3 regions of the Paenarthrobacter sp. A20 genome follow, and region 3 is predicted to be linked to each of the others. Evidence: riboswitches for the same ligand, from Rfam matches in the RefSeq annotation. Region 3 holds a riboswitch; each other region holds the start of a gene.
The links. Region 3 has a riboswitch for cyclic di-AMP ahead of J3D46_RS24480 (M23 family metallopeptidase). Riboswitches for the same ligand answer to the same signal wherever they lie in the genome.

Region 1 (5,670 bases), on a different contig from region 3:
TATCGGAGATCCGGCCACGCGACACCGAGCGCCAGGTGCGTCGCCGTAAGAGCCCGTTGCGCCAGGTAGCCGACTTTGCCGCAGCCAGTGGCGTCGGGCAGAAGGCCGGAGTTGCGCTTGCCGCCACCGGACTCGCCCTGACTGTCGGTCTGCCGGCCACGAGCCCCGTCATGGCCACCTCGGAATCAGGCCAAACCGAGTCGGCCCTTGCCGTCGCCGGTGGCAGCCAGCCCGAGGTTTCCGCAGCCGCATCCGCCAAGATCGACTTCAGCCGCGCTGCCGTTGCCACTGCAGCCGACCCCGACGGAAAGCTGAAGCAACTGCTCAGTGCGCAGTCCGCGGGCAGCATTCAGCGGGCCTCGTCGGCGGGCACCATGGCCAGCCCCTTGGACACGCTGACCACAGCTTCCCCGTTTGGCTACCGCGTCAGCCCCCTCACGGGCGGCGCCGGCGACTTCCACCGCGGCCAGGACTTCGTGGCTCAGTGCGGCACCGCCGTACATGCGGCAGCCAGCGGCAAGGTCACCTTTGCTGGATGGCACGAGTACGGCGGAGGCAACCGCGTGGTGGTAGACCACGGGAATGGCCTCGAAACCACGTACAACCACCTGTCATCCTTCACCGTCAAGGTGGGCCAGACGGTCAGCCGCGGCGATACGGTCGCACTGAGCGGCACCACAGGCGCTTCCACCGGCTGCCACCTCCACTTTGAGGTCCAGGTCAATGGTGAAGTTGTCGACCCCATGGGCTGGCTCTAGGGCCAGTTGATGGTTGTCTCTCGCATTCGTGACACACCCCGTGACCTGAATGTGACATTCGCGTTCAACTGTTGTACCGTACAAAGCGCATCGGCTTTTTAGGGGGCCGGTGCACTTGAGTGGATTGCCTAGCTCTGCCACCACTCGAGGTCCGTTCGCATAAATCGTCTGGCAGGGGCGGGGGAACCACTTCTGGTCTTCGAAAGAAGGCCTTGGGGTTAAGTCGCAAAGCTTCCTTGAAGCAGCGCGGCCGGATGACTCCCATCCGAATCCGACAGCTCACCTCGCAGGCATTGGGAGAGGCTACCTACGTGTCATCACGCACTACCCCTGCGCGCCACCGCGCCGAATCGGTTCGTACGAACCCCTTGAACACGCTTTCCAAGGCTGTTTCATCGAATGCCGGTACCGTTGGCCGCCAGGCCGTCGTTCTGGCAGCAGCATCAGGCCTCGTCCTCAGCGTCGGCTTGCCGGCACAGGCAGCTGACACCGACGTTTCCAAGTCGGAAGCCTCCAGCACCCAGCAGATGGTTACCACCGCCGTCGTCACCGCGGAGCCCACAGCTACCGTTTCCTTTGAAAGCCCCGTTGTGGCCACCAAGGAAGCCCCCAAGATCCAGCGCGCTTCGCAGACCACCCAGCGGGCCACTGCAAACGGCACGCAGGACGCAGCAGGTGCTGTCACCGCCAAGTCGTCCGAAGCCAAGGACGCTGCTTCCAGCGCCGCGGCCTCCGGCCTCGCTGCCATCGCCTACACCGGCATTGGCCACCCGTACGTTTGGGGCGGCACAACGCCCAACGGATGGGACTGCTCCGGCTTCACCCAGTGGGTCTACGCACAGGCTGGCATCAGCATCCCGCGCGTCAACGCCTGGACGGCCATGAAGCCCACCAGCACTCCGGCCCCCGGTGACCTGGTCATGCAGAACGGCGGAGCCCACGTAGGCATCTACGTTGGCAACGGCATGATGATCAGCGCTTTGAACCCGGGCCAGGGCACGCTCCTGCACTCAGCTGCCTCCACCGGCACGTCCTCCTTCTTCACCCTCCGCTAGAAACAATCCGGTTCGAGGTTCGCCAGCATGCCCCCCAAGTGCTGGCGCGCCGATTAGCCGCGTGTACCCCAACTGCATGCGGATATGAAAAGAGAAAACCATGACCAGTGCAAACAAAGTTGCACGGCATCGCGCTGAGGCCCCCAAGACCAGCTCGCTTGCCGTCATCGCCAAGGCCGTCAGCGACAACGCCGGTGGCGTTGGCCGCCAGGCAGCAGTCATTGCCGCAGCTTCAGGCCTGGTCCTGACCGGTAGTGTTGCTGCCAACGCTGCCGAGACCAAGGTGGACCGCGAGTCCACCTCGACGTCCACCCTTGACGTCCAGTCGGTAGTTCAGGCGACCATCGCTGCGGACTCCACGGTTGCCATCTCCTACGAGCGCCCCGTGGTCACCACGGTGGAAGCTCCGGCTCCGGTAGTGAAGAAGGCTCCGGCCAAGGTTGAAACCAAGGCGGCCACGGAGAGCACAGCAACGTCCGGCAACGCTACGGTCGCCGTCAACACTGCGGCTCCGGCGGCAAAGGCTCCGGCAGCTGCCAGCGGCCTTGGTGCAGCAATCGCTGCTGCCGCCTACGCACAGCTTGGCGTCACCCAGGACTGCACCATGTTGGTGACCAACTCCCTGGCCGCCGTTGGCATCAACTTCCACGACTGGCCCGCTGGTTACCTGTCCCTGGGCCGCACGGTCAGTGCAGCAGAAGCGCAGCCCGGCGACCTCGCCTACTACGCCAACGGTGGTTTGGCTGGACAGGCCCACATCGCCGTCTACGTTGGCAACGGCATGGCAGTCCATGGTGGATGGAACGGATCCACCACGGCACTGTTCAGCGTCAACGTCGGCTCCGGCCCGGTTTTCATCCGCGTCAACGGCTGATCCCACATCATCATGAACACCCCGCAGGCTCCGGCCGGCGGGGTGTTCTGCTTTAACCGCGCATGAACTCTTGCCGACACCGCAGGCGAAACGGCAGAAAGATTCGTGGATACGGCATATAAGTGCTTACCCTTATGTTGTCGATCCACAGCCCGTACAAGCAGAGGGCAGCCGGCCCTCGTGCCCCTGACGGGTGCGGCCGTGAAGAGGTACGTGCATGCGCACACTCGTTCTGAATGCTGGATATGAACCGCTGGCGGTAATAACATTCCGCCGGGCGCTGGTCCTTGTGCTCACTGGGAAAGCTAGCGTTGTGGCCGAAGGCGACGAGCCTGTCGTCGGGCCACAGGAGATTCTCGGACGACCATCCGTGATCCTCCTCAACCGCTACATCCGTCCCCGGTACAACAGGATTACTGCCGTGAGTCGCCGCGGGGTCCTTCGCCGCGACGGTCACCACTGCGCCTACTGCGGGAAAACAGCCCACACCATAGACCACGTCCACCCCAAGTCCAGGGGCGGCGCGGATTCCTGGGAAAACCTGGTTGCGGCGTGCTTGAAATGCAACAACGCCAAGAGCGACCACACGCTGGCCGAAATGGGTTGGAAACTCCGTTTCAAGCCCGGCGTGCCCCAGGGAACCATGTGGCAGATCAAAGAACTCGAGAAACCTGCGCCGGACTGGGACCCGTTCCTGTTGCCGGAATCCGCTGCCTGATCGATTTCTGCTGACCTCCGGACGTCCGGGTAATCTGGGCGGATGGAGTTCAACGCCGTGATTTTGGCGGGAGGCAGGGCCACCCGCCTCGGAGGCGTGCCCAAGCCGTCGCTGACGTACGACGGCGCGTCGCTCCTTTCGCATGCCCTGCAGGCAGTCCGGGGTGCCGCAGCCGTGGTAGTCGTAGGGCCCGATGCTTCAGGATCCGGCGGTGTGCTGCTACCGGACAATGTGCTGAGGGCGCGGGAGGAACCGGCGTACGCGGGTCCGGCCGCTGCGATTGCAGCGGGCTTGGCCGCGTTGAAGAACCACGGCATGGGCGCTCCGTGGACGCTTGTCCTGGCTTGCGATATGCCGCATGCCTCCCGTGGCGTTGCACTCCTGTGGGAAGCACTTGCCTCACAGCCCGGGGTGGAGGGGGCCATGGCGGTCTCCGCGGACGGCCGGAAGCAACCGCTGCTGGGCGCCTACAGCACCGCAGCCATGGAACGGGAGGTAGGCGTAGCTTCGCAAGGTTCCGGGTTAACGAACTCTTCAGTGTTCCGGCTGCTTGCTAGGCTGAATGTGCTGGACGTTGCCGTCCCCGCAGGCTCTACGGATGACGTGGACACGTGGGAGGACGCAGCGGCCTTGGGCATTGACTACGAGTTGGAGGCGCACGTGAAGAGCCAGGAAGAGACGCTCGAGGAATGGTGCCGCACATTGCTGCAGGCGTTTGAGCTTGAAGGCGTTGAAGTGGACGTTAACGAGGTCCTGGCAGTGGCTGGCGTTGCTGCGCATTCAGTGGTGCGCCCCGCCGCACCCTTGACCACGTTCATCGCCGGATACGCCGCCGGCATGGCCCGCGGCATTGGCCAGGCCAGCGACGACGCGTCCATGAACGCTGCCTTGGACCTGGCCCGCAAAGTTGCCCAAGAGTATTCGGAGTCCGGGGCTGGCGCCGAATGACCCAGGCCCCCAACGAGGGCCATCACGCGGCACACACGTGGCATGAGGCTCGGCAGCGCGCGTTCGATGGCGCTGCTCCCATCCCGCCAGGCCCGGTCCCGCTGGGGTCTGCCCTTGGCCGCACCTTGGCATCGGATGCCCTGGCAGTGCAGGACATGCCCCACTATGCTTCTTCCGCCATGGATGGCTGGGCCGTCAATGGTAGCGGCCCGTGGATACTCAGTGAGCCGGGCCAGAGGCTTGCGCCTCACCAAGCCAGTCCCATTGTTACCGGTGGGCTGATACCTCCCGGGGCCAAAGCCGTGCTGCGCAGCGAGAGTGGCGTCATCACTACGGACGACGACGGCCTTCCGGTCCTTGCGTTGGGCGGCACCGCCAAACCGGGGGAGCCGCGCAACGGCCAACACATCCGCAGGGCTGCAGAAGAGGCAGCCGAGGGTGATGTCCTGCTCAAAGCCGGGACAGTGCTCAACCCGGCGCACATCGCGCTGGCAGCGTTGGCAGGCCTGGATCACGTGGAAGTCATGGGCAAACCACTGGTCAGGTTCCTTTTGACGGGTTCGGAGGTGGTGGCCCAAGGTATCCCGCGGCCTGGACAGGTCCGGGACACCTTCGGCCCGCAACTCGGCGCCGTGGTGGAACTCCTGGGCGGTATCGCCGGGGAGCAGCTCAGGGTGGGCGACAGTTATGGGGAGTGGCTCGCCGCACTTCAGGACACCGAGCCGTCCCCCGAGGAACTCAGCGCAGACGAACCGTACGCAGAAACTGAACCGCCTGCCGACGTCGTCATTACGACCGGCGGGACAGGGCGTTCGGGGACTGACCACTTCAGGCGGGCGGTGGCAGAACTTGGTGGCCGGTTGCTGATCGACGGTATTGCCATGCGGCCTGGACATCCGGCCGTGTTGGCGGAGTTGCCCGATGGCCGGTTCGTCCTGGGTCTGCCTGGAAATCCGCTTGCCGCGATGATGGCCTTATTTACCCTGGGGGCGCCCTTGCTGGCTGCCTTGGGCCACGGAAGCCTCCAGGAAGTGGGCGAAGTTCCTTGTGGAGCGATGATCGACGCGGAGCCCGGACGGACCCGCCTGATGCCTTTCAAACTGGTGTATGGCTTGGCGTCGCCGGCACAGCATGCTGGCCCGGGAATGATGCGTGGCCTGGCCGGTGCGGACGGGGTCATGGTGGTACCGCCGCATGGAGTCCAACTGGGCGAGCTGGTCCCGGCCTTTGCCTTGCCGTGGGGCAAACCGTTGCCCGCGCCGAAGACACCTGAAGACAAGCCCCGCAAGGCGCCGCCGCGGAGCCAAAAGAAGACCC
Region 2 (5,670 bases), on a different contig from region 3:
CTTCAAGCACACCCGAACGGGCACGCGAAAACCAGCCACCCCGCACCGCGCGTGTCTGAAACCCCGGATTTCCCTATTTGACCCCGAGCAGCTCTTCCACGGTTCCGATGCCGAAGAACAGCAGGAACGCGGCAGCCACAGCCCACATGAGCGGGTGGACTTCGCGGGCACGGCCTTGGAACGTGCGGATCAGGACGTAGGAGATGAAGCCGGCGCCCAGGCCGTTGGCGATGGAGTACGTGAACGGCATCAGGGCGATGGTCAGGAACGCCGGGATGCCGACGCCCCAGTCCTGCCAGTCGATCTTGCCCACCTGGGAAACCATCATGAAGCCCACGACAACCAGTGCCGGGGCAACGGCTTCGAACGGAACCAGGTTGATCAGCGGCGTGAAGAACATGGCCACCAGGAACAGCACTCCGGTAACGATCGAGGCGAGGCCGGTGCGTGCGCCTTCGCCGATGCCCGCTCCGGATTCAACGAAGATCTGGTTGGACGATACGGACGCGCCGCCACCGACGATTGCGCCGAGGGCGTCAACCTGCAGGACCCGGTCCACGTTGGGGATGTTGCCGTCCTTGTCCACGGTTCCGGCCTCGTTTGCCAGGCCCACCATGGTGCCCATGGCATCGAAGAAGATGCTCAGGAGGATCACGAAGGCCAGCAAAGCAGCAGCGATGAAACCGAGGTGCTCGAACGCGCCGAAAGGGTTCGCCTTGCCGATCAGGGACAAGTCCGGGGCGCCCCATTCGGAGAGCGTGGGCGCCACGAGCGACCATCCGCGCGGGTTGACGTTCTTGCCGTCAAAGCTCGGGCCGATGTGGAGCGTGAATTCAAGGATGGCTGCCAGGGCGGTGGAAACCACGATCCCGATCAGGATGGCGCCGCGGACTTTGCGAACCACCAGGGCGATGGTCAGGATCAGGCCCACCGCAAAAACCAGGGTGGGCCAGCCCATGAGCTTGCCGTCCACGCCCAGCCCCAGGGGAACCGTGGTGCCGGCGGCGTCCGGGATGCGGCGCACGAATCCGGCATTGACCAGGCCGATCAGTGCAATGAAGAGACCAATGCCCACCACGATTGCCGTCTTGAGGGCTTCTGGAACGGCTTTGAACACCGCAGTACGGAAACCGGTGAGCACCAGGATGAGCATGGTGACGCCGGAAAGCACCACGAGGCCCATCATGTCCGGCCAGGTCAGTCCGGGGTGTGAGGCCACGGTGACGGCCACGAACGCGTTCACGCCGAGCCCCGTTGCAACGGCGAACGGGTGCTTGGCCCACGCGCCCATGAGGATGGTCAGGATGCCCGCCACGAAAGCAGTAGTGGCTGCGACGGCCGTGAAGCCCAGGGACGCTCCGCTCGAGTCCGCTCCGGAGAGGATCAGGGGGTTCAGCACCACGATGTAGCTCATGGCGAAGAACGTTGCGAAGCCGCCACGAATTTCCCGGGAGTACGTGGATCCACGTTCAGTGATTTTGAAGTAGCGGTCGACTGCAGAACCTTGTTTAAGCATGAAGGACTCCGGGGATCGAGGGGAGTGTGCTCTCAAATCCTATGCGGTCGGATACGGGCGCCCCGGACGATTCGCCTAGTCTGTAAGGAAGCCAACACTAGGAGAAACCGCCCCATGCGTACCATCCGCCCGCTTCTGGCCGCCGTCGTTGCTGCCCTCGCCTTCGCGTCGGCCTTGCTGTTTTCCGCGGCTCCGGCGTCCGCCCATGACGTCGCCGAATCCACCACGCCGGCCAACGGTGCCAGCGTGACTGTCGTCCCGGCGTCGGTCTCCATCACGTTCAACAACCGGCCGCTGGCCATCGGTTCGGGCGTAACAGTCACGGCGGGCGGCGAAAACTGGGCAGACGGTCCCGTGGAAATCATTGACAACCAAGCTGTCCAGAAGCTGCGCGAAGGCGCACCCGCGGGCGAGTACACGGTGGTCTGGCGGGTCGTCAGCAGCGATTCGCACCCCATCGAGGGCACCTTTACGTTCACGGCAGCCGGAGGCGCGACGTCGGCAAGCGGTTCGGCGGTTGCCTCACCGTCTGCTTCGGCTCCTTCAGCCTCGGTACCGACGGCCGGTACCGGTGCGCCGGGAACGGGCACCAGCGAACCGGCCGCGGATGCCTCCCAGCCGTTCCCGTGGAGCATCGTGGGACTGGCCGTTGTTGCTATCGGACTCGTTATCTTTCTGGCTGTTACGGCACGTAGGAAACTCGCTGCTTCCAACGACGCGGATGGCGAGAATCCCGCGGAATAACGGGGTTTTCTACGTACCTGCGAATATCTCGAAACGGTCACCGCGACACGCCAGAAGAGTAGTTCTCGTTACTTAAATGTGACTTCGGCGTGATCATCGCGTACGGTTGTACCTGTGCCTGTTCCACGTAGCGGGCACTTCCGGCCTGATTGCCTAGCTCTGCCGCAGTCCGGAATCCGTTCGCAGACAAACCTTACGGCAGAGACGGGGAACCCATTTTAGGTCGCTTTCGAGCGTGCCTTGGGGTGAAGTCACGAAGCTTCCGCTGAACAGCGGGGGATAGTGACCGGGTGACTCCCATCCGAATCCGACAGCTAACCTCGCAGGCATCGGGAGAGGCTCTTTCATGTCTTCACGCATTCTTCGCGGCCGTCGTAAGGCGGACAGCGTACGTCCTAATCCGTTCATCTCCATCTCCAAGGCAGTTGCCAGCAACGCCTCCGGCGCTGGCCGCCAGGCAGCTGTCATCGCAGCAGCCTCGGGCCTCGTCTTGACCGGCTCCATCGCCGCCCACGCAGCTGAAGCTCCGGTTCAGCGGGACTCCAGCCCCGCCACGGTCGCAGAGACCGCCTCCGAAGCTCCCACCCAGGTTGTTACCGCCGCCTCCACGGCGACCATCAACTTCGAGCGCCCTGCCGTTGCTTCCGTAGCGGCTCCGGTCATCGAGAAGCCGGCTCCCGTCGTTGAGGCTCCCGTAGCCAAGAAGGCAGCAGTCACCACTGCCGCTGCAACGGCTCCTGTCGCCAAGGCCGCAGCTGCCGCTCCGGCTGCTGCTGCTCCCGCTGCTGCTGCCCCGGCAGTCGGTGGCGTCAACGCAGCCATGGTTGCCTCGGCTTACGCCCAGATCGGCATCATGCAGGACTGCACCGCCATGGTGGAACGGGCTCTCGGCTCCGCAGGCATCCCTGTTGGTGACCTTGGCCCCATGCAGTTCATGAACTACGGCAAGGTCGTCAGCGACCCCCAGCCCGGTGACATGATCGTTCAGTCCGGCCACGTCGCCATCTACATCGGCAACGGCCAGGCCATCAGCGGTGGCATCAACGGCAACCAGACGGGCATCCACCCGATCAGCTGGTTGACCGCAACGGGTCCCCTGACCTACGTACGCGCTGGCGCATAAGCCTCACGCTTCAGTCCAAAGGCCGGTGTCTTTGAGGAATCACTCCTCGAAGGCACCGGCCTTTGGCGTTAAGTTTTGTGCGTAAAAGTTCCAGACATGGACGTACGACGGCGGGTAGGCGCGCCTTTGCCGCGTAGTGGGGCAGGGTGTGCCGGTTGGATCGGCTAGGCGGTGGCCAGGCCTGGCCCTGCCGGGAGGGCAACCTTGGAAGAGATCGCCTGACCCACTGCTTTGGCCTGCCGAAGGACTTCCTTGGGGGTGGGCGTAATGAGTTCGCCGACGCCTACAAGATGCATCCCGACTGCCCTCATGGCCGCGGCCAGGTTTTGGCCGATGGCAATCCCGAGTTCGGCCAGCATCCGGCGCAGCTGGCTCTGCGCACAGCGCGTGACCACGATGTGGTCGGCCAGGAGAACCCCGTTGGCGGTGTGGACTGCCCACTGGCGACGGGTGGATTCGAGGGGGCCGGATACGTGGAGTCCGGTTCTCAGCCCCGCAGTGGTCATGCTGGCGGCCAAACCGTAGCCAATCTGCTGTGACGGATCCGAGCCCAGGAAATCAAGGCGCACGGCGCGCGTGGTGCTGCGGACGTCCAGCTGATGGCTTGCCGCGTAGTTCCGCAAGTGGCGGAGGATCTCGTTGCGTTCCTTCATTGCAGCGGGATCGGCGGCGTCGCAGCGTTGAAGCATACCTGTATGGACCGACGGGCCCGTTGCGGACAACGCACCAAAGCCGTCCACGACGATGGAACCCACGCCATAACGGCTGAGCTCACTGGCAACTGCCAAGCCGGACAAGCCGGCTCCGATGACCACGGTGGTGGTGCGTTCCGTGGCGGAATCAGGCGTGAGTGACACTGCTTGGTTCCTCCTTGACGTGTGTGCCCTTCGGCATCGCGTGGGGTCGCGTCCGAGTTCCCCAAGCGGCCGCAAATAAATGGCCGGAGTGTGTCGTGAAACACGTTTGCCGGCCATTCGGTGACTCGAACACTACCGAACTTTTTCGGCCATGGATAGCCTCCCGGATGCGCGTGTTTGGGTTGTTCATCCGGAGCGCAAAATGGACCTCCGATAACCGAGCCCGGACCGTTATACACATAGCCCAAAGTCGCCTTGATTCGGCGTTGCCGACCGAGAATAGTGGGCCTTGGAAGGAGAAATTTCCAGGTTTCTCCTGCCCCGGCCATTGACAATGAAGCAGTCAGGGAATCCGACCCGGAAAACCTCTGGCAGAATAGCCGGAACATCAAGCAGTAGGTGGAGAGGCGGGCCCCAATGGACCAGCACGGCAGACACAGTGAAGAGCCACAGCGGGGCGACGACCAAGCTGTCGCACCAGGCGGCATCGTCGTTGGAGTGGACGGTTCGGAGCACGGTCAGTGTGCCTTGGTTTGGGCCGCGCGGGAAGCAGAGCGCCGGCAGCTTCCGTTGCACATCGTCACGGCCTACTCAGTGCCCATCTTCGCCGCATCAGGGCTGGACGGTGGCTACGCAACCGTGGACGATTCAGTGATTCGCGAGGGCGCGGATGCGATCGTGAAGCAGGCCATGGACAAGATCTCCGGCTATGCCATCGACGTCGACGCTTCGGTGGAGAACGGCGACGCTGCAGGTGTCCTGCTGGATCTCTCTGCAGAGGCCGCACTCCTTGTTTTCGGCAGCCGGGGCCGTGGGGGTTTCGTCGGGCGCCTGTTGGGTTCCGTCAGCAGCGCCTTGCCGGCCCACGCCAAATGCCCCACCGTGACGGTGCCCCTGTATTGCGCCGACCGGCTGGGGGAGAATACCGAGGACAAACACATCAAGGCCGAGCATGCCAAGGCAGGCCCCCGCACCGTGGAAAACGTGGTTGCAGTGGGCGTGGATGGCTCCGAGCAAGCCCGTGTGGCAGTGCTCGAAGCAGCTGAGCAAGCCCAGCGCATGGGCGCCAAGCTCCGAGTGATCTGTGCTGTGCCGCAGTACAGCGGTTCCCTGGCCTGGGTCCCGGCCCCGTTGGACCGCGATGCTCTGTTTGCGGACATCAGGGTCCAGCTCGACGCAGGTGTCGCGTGGCTTAGGAGCCACTTCCCGCACCTGACCATTGAGACGGACCTCCGCGATGGATCGCCGGTGGACGTCCTGGTGGAGACGAGCCGCAGCGTGGAGTTGGTGGTGCTGGGGACCCGTGGCCGCGGCGGGTTCGCTGGCATGCTCCTGGGTTCCACCTCGGACGGCGTCCTGCACCACGCCAAGGGGCCGGTGCTGGTGGTCCCGGACCGTGAGGATCCCCGGCTTGCTGACCGCGACAAGTT
Region 3 (5,670 bases):
TCTCTGGGTGCCGAGCGTGGGTTTTTGAAGGAGGCCGGCAACCTGGTGTTCCACACCTCGCTGATCGGGGTGCTGGTGTGTGTGGCCATCGGCGGGATGTTCGGCTATCGGGGACAGAAGATCCTCATCGAAGGCGGCACTTTCGTCAATACCCTGGTCAGCTACGATGCCTTCACCCCGGGAATCAACTTCAACACCGCCTGGCTGGATCCTTTCGCCGTCACTTTGGAGAGCTTCGAGGTCCGTTTCGACAGGGAATCACGCCAGCAGTTCGGCCAGCCGATCGACTTCACCGCCGAGCTGAGCACCAAGGACGGAGCGGAGTCCCCGGCACGGGAACAGACCCTGAAAGTCAACGAACCAGTCTATTTCGGTGAAACCGGGGTGTTCTTGGTCGGCAACGGCTACGCCCCGGTCGTCACCGTCAAGGACGGCACCGGGAAAACCGCCTTCAGCGGTCCCGTGGTGTCCATCCCCAACGACGGGGTCTACACCTCTTCGGTGGTCCTCAAGGTCCCGGACGCCGCACCATCCCAGCTGGGCTTTGTCGGGTTCTTCCTGCCCTCGGCCATCAAGAACGACCAGGGCGTGTCCTACAGCTTCGACCCCGATCCCCTGAACCCGCAGCTGAGCCTGAACTCGTACTACGGGGACCTCGGGCTGGACACCGGAGCGCCGCAAAACGTGTACGTCCTGGACGTGGCCAAGCTGACCCAACTCAACGGCAGGGACCTTCCCGCCGGCGGCATCACGCTTCAACCCGGTGCAACGTACACGCTGCCCGAAGGCAAGGGAAGCATCAGCTTCGACGGGCTTAAACGCTACATCGGGGTGGATGTACGCAGTACCCCCGCCCAGGGCTGGGTGCTGGTATTTTCGCTGCTGGCCGTGGCAGGGCTCATGGTCTCCCTGTATGTGAACCGGCGCCGGGTATGGGTCCGCGCCGGCACCCACGTGGACGGCAGGACGATGGTCGAATACGGCCTTCTGGCCCGCGGAGAAGACCACCGCCTAGCCGCCGAGGCGACGGCGATCCGCGCACTGTTGGCACGGCAATGGCAGCTCCAGGAGGAACAGGATGGCGTATAGGTTCCTTCTGTCCTGGCGTTGGGCGGGTTGGCTGCTGCTGGCCGCATTATTCGCCGCGGCATGCATTGGGCTGGGGAACTGGCAGATGGAGCGCCGGAATCAGACCGTGACCGAAATCCGCAGGGTCCAGCAGAACTACGACAGAACCCCGGTGCCGTTCCAGGATGCCCGCGCCTCCTTTGACGTCGCCGACCCCGACGCGAAGTGGAGAACGGTTGTAGTGTCAGGGCGGTACCTTGCCGAGGACCAGAGAATCATCAGGAACCGACCCAACAATTCCGTTGCCGGATACGAGGTAGTGGTGCCGCTCCGGCTTGCTTCCGGTGAAACGATCGCAGTCAACCGGGGCTGGCTGCCGATCGGCAACACCCGGCCCGGGTACCCCGATGCCGTGCCCGCACCACCAGCGGGAGAAGTCTCGGCGGTCGTACGGATCAAACCCTCCGAGCCCGATCTGGGTCGTGACGCACCCGAGGGCCAGTTGGCCAGCATCGACCTGTCCTATTACGCGAGCCAGCTGGGGTACCCGTTGCTGGCAGGCAGCTACGGGGTCATGGCCTCGGAGTCCCCGCAGCCTGCCACAGTCCCGCAACCACTCGCCCCGCCGGCCGTCAAGGAAGGCTCGAACCTGTCCTACGCCCTGCAGTGGATCACCTTCGGCGTCTTGGCCTTCGTGGGTTTCGGGTACATGGCACGGCAGCAGGCCCGCATGCACCGTGAGGAACGGGACATGCCCGACGAATCCGCGGAGACCGCAAGCACCGCCCAGCAACCCCGTGCTCCCGCCCCGCGCAAACGCTCCCGCGTCGAGGAAGAAGACGCCCTGCTGGACTCGATGGGACTCTGACCAGGCACGGCAGGCCCGACGGGAGAGGGTGCCCCGGAACGGCTAGGGCATCCCCGGCCAGGCGGAGATCACCCGGTGTGCCGGGAACGATCCCATGGCCGGGATCGTTGACCCCTTAGCTGCAAATCTGAAGATACGGTCAAGCGTCTCAGAACAGCACCGAGCCGGGCGTCCCTGACCGAGGCCGACAACCCCTAAGTCACGAAATTGTAACGATGATGCTTTGCAGCTACTATTAATTCAGGTTTTTCTGTATTGAGACCCTTGATGCCCCGCGCTGGACCCCGCCGGGGGCATCAAACGACTATCCCTTTTTGACGGCGGGGGTGGAGGACCCAGAATCGGCAGCAAGCCTGCCTTGGGGTGAAGCCGTGATGTCGGTGGCCTGAAAGCCGCCGGGCACGGCCGGGCATTTTTCCTTGGCCCGAACCCGACAGCTAACTTCGCAGGCGAACCGAAAGGATCCCCCTTGCCTTCTGTACCCCCCCATGGCCGCCGCCGAAAACCAACCTCCGGATTCGCGCCCCGCACGGCCGTCTCGATGAAATCCCCCACTACCGGCCGTCACCGGCCCCTGCCAGAGGCAGAAGCGCGGGGGAGCCGGCGCAAACAGGTCACGGCCGCCGCTACGCTGAGCGTCGCCGCGCTGTTGACCGCAGCGCTCACTGCCGCCCATGCCGGGCCGGCCCCCACCAGCACAGCCCTCGCGGTGCAGGCATCGGGGACGGCAGCTGCCGGCGCGCCCGTCCAAGCCCCCGTGGGGGCTTCCATCAGTTATGAACGCCCGGCTGTCACCACACAGCAGGCACCGTTGCCGGTACCGGCCAAGACCCCCATAGCTGCTGCCGGCGCGGCCGCGCCGACGACCCCGGCGGCCTCCCCGGCCGCTGCCGCGGCCCGGTTGGGGGCGCCGCTGGCCAGCATGTCGGTCACTTCTCCGTTCGGTATCCGCACCAGCCCGATCTCGGGCACCGGGGAGCTGCACACCGGCCTGGACCTCGTGGCAGCCTGCCAGGTAGCGGTGTTCGCCGCCGGAGCCGGGACCGTCGTGGAGGCCGGATGGTCCCCCTACGGTGGCGGGAACAGGATTGTGGTGGACCACGGCAACGGCCTGAAGAGCACCTACAACCACCTCGCCGCCATCGAAACTTCCGTGGGCGCGACCGTAACCGCCGGCCAGCGGCTGGCCGCGGCCGGAACCACCGGCAACTCCACCGGATGCCACCTGCACTTCGAGGTACTCCTGAACGGGCAGACCGTGAACCCGCAGGGATGGATGTAAGCCTCGCCCATCGCCTTGGTTGTCAGGGTCAGAGTCCTGATGTGCCCAGGAAGACGTGGCTGAAGGCGAAGAAGATGGTTGCGGTAACAGCCACGTAGAGCAGCGCGGTAATGATCCAGCCAAATTCGCCGACAACGCGGGCCGCGCCGGCGGGTACTTTGATGACTCCATGGGTGATGTTCCGGGCCGTGACCCAGACGAACAGGGGAATCATTGCCGCCCAGACAATCATGCAGAAGGGGCAGAGGATGTGGATCGAGTACAGGGCCTGGGACCATAGCCACACGACGAAGGCAAACCCCAGCGTGACACCGGCCTGCAGCCCGGCCCAGTACCAGCGGGCGAAAGTTGCCCCGGAAAGCAGCGCCATGCCCGTGGTGATGATGACGGCGAACGCCACGATCCCGATGAACATGTTGGGGAATCCGAAAACGGAACTCTGCCAGGTCTGCATGACCTGGCCGCAGGAAATCCAGGGATTGACGTCGCAGACGGTTTTGTAGCCTGGGTCTTTGAGTACCTCGAGTTTCTCCAGGACCAGGGCGCCGGAGGCGAGCCAGCCGATGACGCCGGTGATGACCAGGAGCCAGCCAAAGGGCTTGTCGCGGGTCATGCGGGGAATATCCGGCCCAAGCTGGGCTGCGACTGAGGCAGCGCCAGGGTCTGAGGTGGTCACGTTCGCGGCGGATTTCGCGGTGCTGGTCATGGCAGAAGTCCTTTAGGTGGTCTGGTGGCGGGCTTGGTATTCATGATCCCGCAGCTGCGGTAGTGATCAGTGCCTTCAAGGTTCCTTTTTGCGAGATCCCCAGGATCCGGGCACTGACGCGCCCTTCAGTGTCCAGGACCAGGGTGGTGGGCACTGCACGGGGCGGGACGTACTCGGTCATGGCGAGGAGGATGCCGCCGTCGCTGTCATCGAAGCTGGGGTAGTCGACCTTGAAGGTCCGTTCGAAGGCTTCGGCCGTCGCGGCGTCGTCGCGGACGTTGACGCCGTAGAACAAGACGCCTTGGTCTTTGAATTCGGTATGCAGGGCGGCCAAGTCCGGGGCCTCCGCCCGGCACGGAGCGCAGGCCGCGTACCAGAAATTGAGGACCACGACCTTGCCCGCCCAGTCCCGGGCAGCAACCTTCTCCCCACTGAACAGCCGGCCCTCCAGAGACACCCGGGCACCGCGTGAGGCGGGCGGGTATTCGTTGACCGACCCGTCGCCGGCGATGTAGTTTTTGTCGTCTCCGGCCTTGGCCTGCTGGGCCAGATCGTCCGGGGCTGCACAGCCGGCGAGGGCAAGTACTGCCGCGCCCATGCCCAGGATGGTGCGGCGGCCGGGGCGCCGCAGCGGTCCTGGTTGGTTGATCATGCTCTCAGTCCTTGCTTGTTGTGTCTGTGTGCGGGGTTGCGGTGGCTAGATGTACTGCCCGGGCAGTACAGCTAGACGGGCATCAGGAACGTCCCTGCCAGGTTCTGCAGCTGGTAGATCCATTGCACCCAGACCCCGGTAACCATCAGGATGCCCAGGAGGATGAGCATGACGGCGCCGCCGATGTTGACCGCCCGAATGTGCTTGCGGACCACGGTCAGGACCTTTGAGACCCAGTTCAGGCCCAGGGCCACAAGAACGAAGGGGATGCCCAGCCCCAGGCAATAGATGAAGGCCAGCAGTGCCCCGCGCCAGGCGCTGCCCGCGGTGACGCTCAGGCTCAGCACGGCGCTGAGTGTCGGGCCCATGCAGGGGGTCCATCCGAGACCGAAGACGATACCCAGAAGTGGGGCGCCGGAGAGTCCGCCGCGTCCTGGACTCTGGAATTTCCGGGTTTGCTGGAGCCAGGAGAACCGTCCGAGCAGGACCAGGCCCATGATGATGACCACCACGCCCAGTCCCCTCATGAGCGGGTCCTGCCAGCGGATCAGCCAGGAGCCGATGGCTCCGAAAGCAGCCCCGTAGAGGGTGAAGACGGCGCCGAAACCCAGGATGAACAGTGCCACCCCCGAGAGGACGCGCCGCCTGTTCCGCGGCTGCGTTGGGTCGGTGAGCCCTGAGACGAAGCCCAGGTAGCCGGGAACCAGCGGCAGGATGCACGGAGAGAGGAACGACACCAGACCTGCTGCGGCGGCCAGGGGCAGCGCCAGGATCAGGGCCCCGGAGGTCACCGTCGAGGCAAAGTATTCACCAATGTCCAACGATTCAGTCCTCGTCCTTGCGCGCGGCGGGGAAGAGTATTGTGCCCAGAATCAGCAGGCCCACTCCGCCGACGACGAACACGTCAGCCAGGTTGAAGGTCGGGAACCATCCGGTATGCAGGTAGTCAACAACCCCTGCCCCGTCCATCCGGTCCACGAGGTTACCCAGGGCGCCACCGAGAAGGAAAACAGCGCCGGCGCGGGAAAGCCTGCCGAACCGGGGGACCGCACGGAACAGGAATACCGCCAGCGCTGCGACGATCACTGCCGTCG

Region 1: linked by a shared signal. The riboswitch ahead of J3D46_RS09740 (C40 family peptidase) and the one ahead of J3D46_RS24480 (M23 family metallopeptidase) in region 3 are both predicted to bind cyclic di-AMP.
Region 2: linked by a shared signal. The riboswitch ahead of J3D46_RS06750 (NlpC/P60 family protein) and the one ahead of J3D46_RS24480 (M23 family metallopeptidase) in region 3 are both predicted to bind cyclic di-AMP.

What each region holds. Positions count from the first base shown of each region.
Region 1 is NZ_JALJWH010000001.1:2,039,990-2,045,659, forward strand. It holds gene J3D46_RS09735 (M23 family metallopeptidase) at 1-758, shown strand, start outside; cyclic di-AMP (ydaO/yuaA leader) riboswitch at 884-1,065, shown strand; gene J3D46_RS09740 (C40 family peptidase) at 1,070-1,813, shown strand; gene J3D46_RS09745 (NlpC/P60 family protein) at 1,914-2,687, shown strand; gene J3D46_RS09750 (HNH endonuclease) at 2,905-3,405, shown strand; gene J3D46_RS09755 (NTP transferase domain-containing protein) at 3,448-4,353, shown strand; gene J3D46_RS09760 (molybdopterin molybdotransferase MoeA) at 4,350-5,670, shown strand, end outside.
Region 2 is NZ_JALJWH010000001.1:1,392,657-1,398,326, forward strand. It holds gene J3D46_RS06740 (NCS2 family permease) at 74-1,516, opposite strand; gene J3D46_RS06745 (copper resistance CopC family protein) at 1,631-2,260, shown strand; cyclic di-AMP (ydaO/yuaA leader) riboswitch at 2,411-2,603, shown strand; gene J3D46_RS06750 (NlpC/P60 family protein) at 2,607-3,383, shown strand; gene J3D46_RS06755 (FAD-binding protein) at 3,548-4,240, opposite strand; gene J3D46_RS06760 (universal stress protein) at 4,658-5,670, shown strand, end outside.
Region 3 is NZ_JALJWH010000003.1:69,517-75,186, forward strand. It holds gene J3D46_RS24470 (cytochrome c biogenesis protein ResB) at 1-1,089, shown strand, start outside; gene J3D46_RS24475 (SURF1 family protein) at 1,079-1,936, shown strand; cyclic di-AMP (ydaO/yuaA leader) riboswitch at 2,228-2,402, shown strand; gene J3D46_RS24480 (M23 family metallopeptidase) at 2,406-3,218, shown strand; gene J3D46_RS24485 (vitamin K epoxide reductase family protein) at 3,247-3,924, opposite strand; gene J3D46_RS24490 (TlpA disulfide reductase family protein) at 3,965-4,576, opposite strand; gene J3D46_RS24495 (cytochrome c biogenesis CcdA family protein) at 4,648-5,397, opposite strand; gene lspA (signal peptidase II) at 5,402-5,670, opposite strand, start outside.